One region of the Priestia sp. P5 genome, then DNA from elsewhere that is predicted to be linked to it. Evidence: riboswitches for the same ligand, from Rfam matches in the RefSeq annotation. Region 1 holds a riboswitch; the other holds the start of a gene.
The links. A riboswitch is a leader RNA that binds a small molecule or an ion and turns the genes downstream of it on or off. The one in region 1 is predicted to bind thiamine pyrophosphate.
Positions count from the first base shown of each region.

Region 1 (4,807 bases):
GCTATCAAGACCGGCAATTTCTCATCATTTAAAAATTTTACGCGATCAAAAGCTTGTGCAAATTGAGCAAAAAGGGACGCAGAGATATTATTCACTAGCTTTAAGTGAGGCAGTTGAGCTATTAAAAAGCTTGCTTGCTACAGTTGAAGCCGAATGTTTATAGGGAGATGAAAGTGATGAACCACGAGCGATTTTATATCACAGATGAAACGGTCATTGAACATATTGTCTCTACACAAAAGCAGTATTTCTATGCGCAAAAGACAAAGAGTATCAACAGCCGTATTCAAGCGCTGAATAAGCTAAGAGACGCAGTCAAACAAAACGAGCAGAGAATTATGGATGCTTTAAAACAAGATTTAAATAAATCTGAAGTAGAGGCCTACACGTCGGAAATTGGGATTTTACTAGAGGAAATTCGATTTACGCTTAAACATCTAGCAAAATGGATGAAGCCTAAAAAAGTAAAAACCGCTTTAACACATGTGGGCTCTAAAGGGAAAATTGTTCCTGAACCGTATGGAGTCGCGTTAATTATTGCTCCGTGGAACTATCCGTTTCAATTAGCACTGTCTCCTTTAGTAGGAGCGATTGCGGCTGGAAACACGGCAATTATAAAACCTTCTGAATTAACGCCTAGCGTATCTCGCGTTATACAAGAATTACTGGCTGAAGCTTTTGACCCAGCATTTGTGACGGTGGTTGAAGGGGCTGTAGATACGACAAGTCTGCTTTTAAAACAGCCCCTTGATTATATTTTCTTTACGGGAAGTGTAAATGTAGGGAAAATTATTATGCAAGAAGCAGGGAAGCAGCTTATTCCCGTCACGCTTGAGCTAGGCGGAAAAAGTCCGTGCATTGTACATGAAGACGCAAACCTAGATCTTGCAGCGAAGCGAATTATGTTTGGGAAAGGGATGAATGCAGGCCAAACGTGCGTTGCTCCTGATTATTTGCTTGTGCATAAAAAGGTAAAAGCGCAGCTTGTAGAAAAACTTCGCAAAGCAATTTCTCAATTTTACGGTAACAATCCGCTTGAAAGCGACCGCTACGGCCGTATTGTCAGTGAGCGCCATTTTACTCGGCTAGTTGAGTTTTTAAAAGACGGAAATGCTATAGTTGGAGGCGGGTACAATAAAAACACGCTAACAATAGAACCTACGTTGTTAAGTGAAGTAAGCTGGACATCAGATGTTATGCAAGAAGAAATCTTTGGGCCTATTCTTCCTATGATTGAATATGAAACACTAGACGAAGTCATTCATAAAGTTCAAGAAAAAGCTAAGCCGTTAGCTCTTTACTTATTTACAGAAAGTGAAGATGTGCAAAACGTCATAACGGAGCGCCTTTCATTTGGAGGAGGCTGTATAAACGATACGCTTATGCATATCGCTACGCCATATTTGCCGTTTGGCGGAGTAGGAGAGAGCGGCACGGGTCAATATCATGGAAAAGACAGCTTCCGGACATTTTCTCATTTTAAAAGCATGCTGTCTCAAACAACCAAGTTTGATTTGTCATTCCGCTATCCTTCGGAAAAACAAAGCTTGAAAATGATCAAAAAATTACTGAAATAAAAAAGCCTCCTGACAGGAGGCTTTTTCGTTATTTTGAAAGTGAAAGCTGAGAAAGCGGCCATTTTTCTTGGGTATATGCCATTTCCCAAAATAAATACTCCAGTTCACAGCTTTTGATGAAGTGGTCTTTCATACGGTTACGTTCTTCTTCAGTCGCTTGTTCGGCGAGTTCATCAAGCTTGTTACAAAACCATTGTGTTGTGCCATTCATTTCTTCATTATTATAAAACTGAATCCATTCATAAAAAGGGTGAGAAGGAGATGGATTTACTTGTTCTGTAATGCGCTGGCCAATTTCAACGTACGTCCATGGGCATGGAAGAAGCACTGCAATGATTTCCGCTAAGCTACCTGTGTGCGCAACACTTGTCATATGGTTAATGTAGTGGCTAGCCGTCGGTGAAAGCGTCTCAGTGTGAAGATCTTCATAACGTACGCCTGCTACTTCACAAAAATTATTGTGAGGGTGTACTTCACTATGTAATACCGTAGAAATGCCGGCATTAAAGGCTTCCATTTCAGTACGCGTGCGGCATTTTGTTAAAGCAGCGCCGTAAATGCGAACAAATGCTGTTAAGTATTCGTAGTCTTGAGAAACGTAGTGAATCAGCGCTTCTTTTGGCACGTTTCCTTCAGCAATTCCTTTAATAAAAGGATGGTTAAAAATGGCTTCGTAAATATAGTTTGCTTCTTGTCTTAATTGAGATGAAAATGACATCAAAATCCTCCTTTAATATGAGGAAGTCACAAACAAGCACATAAAGGAAATAAAAAACACTCCGTTTATAAACGGAGTGGCAAAGGACAGTAAAAAAACTGAACATTGCCACTTTCCTACGCTGGTATGAGCCAGATCAGGTTCAAAGGGATCAAGAAAACTTGTCTCAGCCGGTGGGCACCCCTAGTGGACTTCCTATTAATCTATGTTTAACTTACCATATATTCTGAAAAATAGAAAGAGTTATAGGAAAATGTGCGCTAACCGTTTTTATTTTTTAAAGAGGAAATTTCTTAAAGCTATTTTTAATCATTTTTGTTTAAAAATGCATATTTTTAGGGAAGAAGAGGTATTAATGAAGGGAAGAGCCGTTTTCGTCTCCGAAACATTCCCATATAAATAGAAGAAAGGAGAGAACAAAATGGCGAAATTTCGTTTGTATGCTATATTAAATGCAGTAGGCTTGGCTATTACACTGCTTGTGAATTATTTAGCAAATGCCATTCCAATAGGAGGCAAAACAACGGGGGAAGCTTCTGCGCAAGTTCCTACCTTGTTTACACCAGCGGGCTATGCCTTTGCTATCTGGGGCGTTATTTATTTGTTATTAACCATTTGGGTTATACGCCAATTTTTTGCAAGAGAAGATCAAAAGGAAATATATGCACGTATCGGCATTTGGTTTTTTCTAAACTGTTTGTTAAATAGTGCGTGGATCTTTATTTTCCAAAACGATTACTATAAGTTATCCCTTTTAGTTATGCTCTTTATTTTAGGCACATTAATGATTGTGTATTCCATTATTCAGCATTCTCGGATGACGACATGGTTTATGCGTCTGCCGATTTCGCTTTATATTGGATGGATTTCTGTTGCGACTATTGTCAATGTGTTTGTTGTATTTGAAGCAAATGGAATACAGCACTTGCTTGGCCTGAGCGAGTTAGCATGGACGGTTATTATGCTGCTGGTAGGAGCTGTGCTAGGCATTATGTTTACATTAAAAAACCGAGACGCTGTTTATCCGCTTGTTTTTATTTGGGCTTATATTGCCATTGCAGTGAAGCAAAGTGGAAATCAGCCAATTGTCATTACTGTCATCATTTCGGTTGTTTTACTAGCAATTGCCATTATTGTGGGACTGATTAAACGCTATAGACGCTTTTAAAAAGAAGCTCTAGCTTTTGTAAGCTAGAGCTTTTTATGATGCTCTTTTGATTGTAAAAAAGCAGCTGTAAAAGCAATTAAGCTAATTAAAATACCAAAAGGAACAACAATTGGTACGAATGATAAAATAAATGTCATAAGTATAACCTCCATGTTGCATCGGTGTATAATGAAAAATTCAACTTTTTTAAATTGAAGTTCCGCTATTATAGTATGCTAGGCTTTATGTTTGGAGCCTATATGTTTAGAAATAAACGAAAAAGGCAACATACGTTACATACAGGTTATATAGGAGGAGTTAAAATGGAAACATATTTAGTCGCTTACACAGATAAAGATGATATGGAATATAAACAAGTGACGTGCGAGAGTTATGAAGATGCAGAGCGTACGGTCCTTCGTTTAGAGAGAGAAGGGCATATGCATATTGAAGAAATTTCAACTCAAGAAGCCTACCGTGGAGATGAATCATCGTACAGAGAATAAATTTTGAATAGAAATACCAACCTTAAAATGAAGAAGCAGCTGCTTCTTCATTTTTTCTATTCTATATAGATATCGTTTTATAGAAAAAAGTAAAACGGGAATGATTTTCTTCTGCATTTATGGTACAGTACTAATCAGGTGAGTTTTGAGTTTAGAAGAGGAGAGAGTAACATTATATGAGTAAAGGAAATCAGTGGTCTTCACGCCTCGGTTTTATTTTAGCATCTGCTGGGGCAGCAATTGGTCTAGGAGCGATATGGAAGTTTCCATACGTAACGGGAACCAGTGGCGGTGGAGCATTTTTTGCGTTGTTTATTTTATTTACGATTTTTATTGGATTGCCGCTTCTGTTGGCAGAATTTATCATTGGAAGACATACGGGAAAAGAAGCGATTAGTGCTTATAAGGCAATTGCTCCAAAATCCGCTTGGGTATGGATTGGCAGGCTCGGAGTACTCAGCTGTGTCGTTTTGCTTTCCTTTTACAGCGTCGTTGGCGGCTGGGTGATTTTATATACGATTATGAGCATAACCGGTATGCTAAGCGGAAAAGAGTACGGCCCGTTGTTCAATGCCGTCATTAGCCAACCTTATGTGGTATTAGGTGCACAGGCGCTGTTTTTATTAATTACAGTGTTTGTTATTTCAAAAGGCGTACAAAAAGGAATAGAGCGTGCTAATAAATACATGATGCCGCTGTTATTTATCTGTTTTATCATTATCGTGGTGCGTTCTTTAACATTAGACGGAGCAATGGACGGAGTAAAGTTCTTTTTAAAACCGGATTTTTCAGCCATTACAGGGTCATCTGTTCTCTATGCGCTCGGTCAGTCGTTTTTCTCGCTTTGCGTGGGATTATC
Region 1 is NZ_JAKWFJ010000001.1:2,618,458-2,623,264, reverse strand. It holds gene MMB69_RS14045 (ArsR/SmtB family transcription factor) at 1-163, shown strand, start outside; gene MMB69_RS14040 (aldehyde dehydrogenase) at 177-1,577, shown strand; gene tenA (thiaminase II) at 1,606-2,295, opposite strand; TPP riboswitch at 2,392-2,490, opposite strand; gene MMB69_RS14030 (TspO/MBR family protein) at 2,717-3,463, shown strand; gene MMB69_RS14025 (hypothetical protein) at 3,766-3,948, shown strand; gene MMB69_RS14020 (sodium-dependent transporter) at 4,125-4,807, shown strand, end outside.

Region 2 (4,807 bases), on a different contig from region 1:
TAGTCAAGGAACGATAATTTATCGTTGATTGTAGCATCAACACGGTTTGCGCTCATTAGTTCTACTGCTTGAGCAAAACCTTCAGCACTCGTAATGTTTGCACCATAAGATTGAGCCATGTCTTTATAGTTACTTGTTAATGACTGCGCTGATTTTTTTCCTTTTAAATCTTTAAATGATTTGATATCTTTTTCGTCTTTACGAACAATTAATACAGCGCCTGACTGGATGTATGGATCAGAGAAATCGTATTTCTTTTGACGATCTTCACGAATACCAACTTCATTAGCAATCATGTCAAATCGTTTAGCATCTAATCCAGCAAACATGCCATCCCACTGTGTTTCTTTGAACTCAGCTTTTACGCCAAGACGTTTAGCTACTTCTTGAGCCAATTCTACATCAAACCCAGTTAGCTTTTGTTTGTCATCATGAAAAGTGAACGGAGGGTATGTACCTTCAGTTCCAATTGTTAATACGCCATCTTTTTTCACTTTATTATATAAATCTTCTTGTGAAGATTTATTGTCCCCATTGTTTGCTTCATTTTTTGAGCTAGAACCGCATGCGGCAAGCACAACTGTGAAAGCTAATAGTAGCGACAAAAGTGCAGCAAATTTCTTCATTTTCTAAACCCCCTAGTATTCTGATAGGAAATGATACTCTGTGATACTAAACAAGAACACAGCAAAAGTCAACAAAAAAAACTTATACGATTAATGTGACTTAAAATAAGGGAAATATACCTTCTATACACGGTTTGTCATAAGGATACAGAAAGATTTTAAAATTTGGATTAAGTGGATTTTTAAGGGAGATTCGAGGAGGAAAAAGGAAGTTTCATGCGACGATTTTCTCTTTCATTTTTTCATGACTTTTGGTGCAATAAACATATAGTTAAATGTTAAGGTAGAAATAAATTCCTTATGGTACACTTAAAGAAGAATTTATGAAACGGAGCGATATGATGAAAGCTATAAACTTAATCTCAATTGCTTTTGGTGCTATCGCTGGTACATATGCACGTTATTTGCTGAATCTTTCCTTATTATATACGGGCTATCCAATAGGAACGGTAATCGAAAACCTATTAGGAAGCTTCATACTAGGCCTATTAACAGGATTTTTTGTGTGGAAAAAGCCAAAAGAATGGATAAAGCTTGGGCTAGGAGTTGGCGTGTGCGGCGGTTTTACAACGTATTCAACGTTTGCAGGAGACGTCATTTCCCTCACACAGCACCATTTATTTTGGGGAGCCATTTATGTCATTGTCTCTTTAGTAGGTGGAATCCTTCTTGCCTTAGCAGGCTATCTATGCGGTGAAGAGGCAGGGAAAAATTTAGTGAAAGTACATGAGGTGAAGTAGATGAGCATAGTGAGCTTGGCACTTGGCGGAGCAGCTGGAGGAATATGCCGTTATCTTTTGGGTTTAAAAGTTACAAAAACAGTTTCAAACCCTCCTTTTCCAGTATCAATGCTATTTGTAAACTTGCTCGGTGCGTTTGGCCTTGGTCTTTTTTTCGGTAGTTATTATGGAAAGGTTCCTAGTCATGCTTATGATGATTCAATATTTTTAATGATTGGCATTGGTTTTTTTGGTGCCTTTACCACTTTTTCAACGTTTAGTGTGGAAACCGTACAGTTAATTCGAGAAAAATCTTATCGGAAAATGTTGGCGTACGTGGGGATTTCAGCATTTGGAACAGTTGGTTTATTTACAGTCGGTTTACTGGCAGGAACGTTTTTATTTAAGTAAAGAGAACGTTTCTAGTAGGGAAAAACAAAAAGACGGAGAAGTAGAGAATGGATAGAAAAGCAGAAGTTTGGAAATACATTTTGTTGATTGTAGCTGTTGCAGGTCAGATCATCGGTTTTTTATTTTTATTTATAAATGTTGTGGCGGCATTTATTTTTTACGGTTTTTATATTCTAACTTTTATTATGTTACTCCTGCTGTTTATATGGGATCGGAAAAAGGAAAAAGACAAAGAAGAATTTGACGACTATACCGATTACTAACCATATAAAAAGCAGAATGATGTGGTGCGCTGGGTCTCTTAGTAAAGAAGCTTAAAAGATATATCTATAAAAGGAAGAGAGCCGTAAGAGCATAAAGAGATATTGTATTTACATCTAGTTGTGTTATAATTTTAAGTGCAAAAACAAAATCAATAAATAGCAATCACTAGGGGAGCTTTTTGAAGCTGAGACGAATGTATTTCGGACCCTTTGAACCTGATCTGGTTTGTACCAGCGTAGGGAAGTGGCGATCATGTTTACATAACGATACATGCTAACCACTCTACGTTGTAGAGTGGTTTTTTGTATGTAATAAAGCCCTCTACACAAGATGAAGTGATTGAAATTTCTCTTTATTCTGAACGGAAAGGTTTCGATCATATGGATATTCCTAAATTTCATGTCATTACAACAGATAAGCAGCCAATTGAAGAGGTTCGAGACATTTTAACGGCTATTGAGCCTTTTGCGGGTGCCATTCATATTAGAGAAAAAAAGAAAACGGCAAAGCAGATTCAATGTTTGCTAGAAAGCCTGCCATTTTGTCTCTCTAAAATTATTGTAAATGACCGAGTTGATGTAGCGCATGCTTTAAAAGCAAAAGGCGTACAGCTTGCCTATCATAGTTTAGATGTTTCGTGTGTTAGAGACGCATTTCCTTCTCTTATTGTCGGAAAATCAGTTCACTCTGTGGAAGAAGCTCTAGAAGCTGAAAAAGATGGCGCTCATTATATTCTATACGGACATATTTATTCAACTCATTCAAAAAAAGGATTAAAAAGTCGAGGGATAGCAGCGCTAAAAGAAGTAGTAGACGCTGTGGAGATACCAGTTATTGCGATTGGTGGGATTACACCTGGAAATGCCAAAGAGGTACTGCAAACAGGAGCACACGGTATAGCTGTGATGTCTGGTGCCATGCTTGCGCAAAATCCCCTTGAAGCGATTAAACAATATTCTCATATATGGACATCTGGAGGTGGAGAAAATGAAGCAGCATTATGATGTACTGTTAGTCGGAGGAGGCATAATCAGCTCTTCTATCGCTTATCATTTGTCAAAACAAGGAGCATCAGTGGCCATTCTTGAGCGCAATCAAATTGGTTGTGAAGCTTCAAGTGCAGCCGCTGGTATTTTAGGTGCCCAAGCTGAAATTGATGAAGAAGGTCCTCTTTTAGACCTTGCTATTAAGAGCCGAAGCATGTTTCCTGAGCTGGTGAAGGAACTAAAAGAAAAAACGGCCATCGACGTAGAGCTCATTCAAAAAGGCTTATTAAAAGTCGCTGTAACAGAAGAAGATGCACACGTATTAAAGAAAAAAGCCGCTCAGCACCACCGGTGGGATGAACATGTAAGATGGATCGATGTAAAAGAAGCGCGTTTGTTAGAACCCGGGCTCTCTCCAGACATATACGGAGCCATTACAATACCGGGGGACGGCCAGCTAGCTCCAGCTAAGTTAACGCAAGCTCTTGCTCATGGAGCCTTGTATCACGGAGCAGATGTATTTGAATACTGTGACGTTCATTCTCTTATTATGGAAAATGAAACAGTAAAAGGTATACAGACGTCCAAAGGCTCTTTTTATGGAGAAAAAGTAGTTATTGCAGCAGGCTCATGGGCTAAACGCTTTATTTCTTCTGAACATTTAGGTCAGGTGTTTCCTGTAAAAGGGGAGTGTATTGCTCTGCAAAGTCATAAGCCGCTGCTTTCTAAAACGATTTTTTTAGATGAAGGTTTTTACTTAGTGCCAAAGACTGGTGGAAGAATCGTAATAGGGGCAACTAAGCTAAAGCATGACTTTACCAAGACGGTTTCTGCACAAGGTATTCAATTTTTGCTGAATAAAGCTTCTGCGCTTCTGCCGGCTATTAAAGAAGCCACATTTGAAAAAGCATGGGCAGGTCTTCGTCCACAAACAAATGATGGCTGGCCTTATTTAGGAGAGCATCCTGAAATAGGGAATCTACACATGGCGTTTGGCCACTACCGAAACGGTATTTTATTAAGTGCTGCAACTGGAAAAATTATGGCTGATGCTTTGTTAGGGAAAAAGCCGAATCATTCATTTTTTACATCATTTCAGCTAACTAGAGTAATGGAGGGAGTTCATTGAATCTAATCATTAATGGTAAGACCGTTACTGTTGGAGATGAAATTGAAACGGTTCAGCACTTGTTGCAGGCTCAGAACCTGCACGAACGAGTGGTAATTGTTGAGCTAAACAAGAATATTTTACAAAAAGAAGAACATAGTGATGCAAGTTTAAAAGATGGAGATGCGTTAGAAGTCGTTTCATTTGTAGGAGGAGGATGAAGAGTATGTTAAAAATTGGACAATATACATTTAATTCACGTTTATTATTAGGAACAGGAAAATTTCCGGACTTTACGACTCAGCGTCAAGCGGTAGAAGAGTCGGAAACAGAAATTTTAACATTTGCTGTTAGACGAATGGATATTTTTGATCAAAATCAGCCTAATTTACTAGAAGCGCTTGATGTGAAGCGTTTCACTCTTTTGCCTAACACTGCTGGAGCAAAAAATGCAGAAGAGGCCGTACGTATTGCTAAATTAGCAAAGGCTTCTGGACTTTGTGACATGGTGAAAGTAGAAGTAATTGGATGTGATAAGACGCTTCTTCCTGATCCAGTTGAAACATTAAAAGCTAGTGAAGAACTGTTAAAAGAGGGCTTTACCGTTTTACCTTACACATCAGATGATGTTTTACTTGCGCGTCGTTTAGAGGAGTTAGGCGTACATGCCATTATGCCAGGAGCTTCGCCTAT
Region 2 is NZ_JAKWFJ010000005.1:61,188-65,994, reverse strand. It holds gene MMB69_RS24515 (amino acid ABC transporter substrate-binding protein) at 1-626, opposite strand, end outside; gene MMB69_RS24510 (fluoride efflux transporter FluC) at 968-1,366, shown strand; gene crcB (fluoride efflux transporter CrcB) at 1,367-1,756, shown strand; gene MMB69_RS24500 (hypothetical protein) at 1,804-2,019, shown strand; TPP riboswitch at 2,178-2,279, shown strand; gene MMB69_RS24495 (thiamine phosphate synthase) at 2,401-3,024, shown strand; gene thiO (glycine oxidase ThiO) at 3,008-4,135, shown strand; gene thiS (sulfur carrier protein ThiS) at 4,132-4,335, shown strand; gene MMB69_RS24480 (thiazole synthase) at 4,341-4,807, shown strand, end outside.
Region 2: another riboswitch for thiamine pyrophosphate. It lies ahead of MMB69_RS24495 (thiamine phosphate synthase); the one in region 1 lies ahead of tenA (thiaminase II).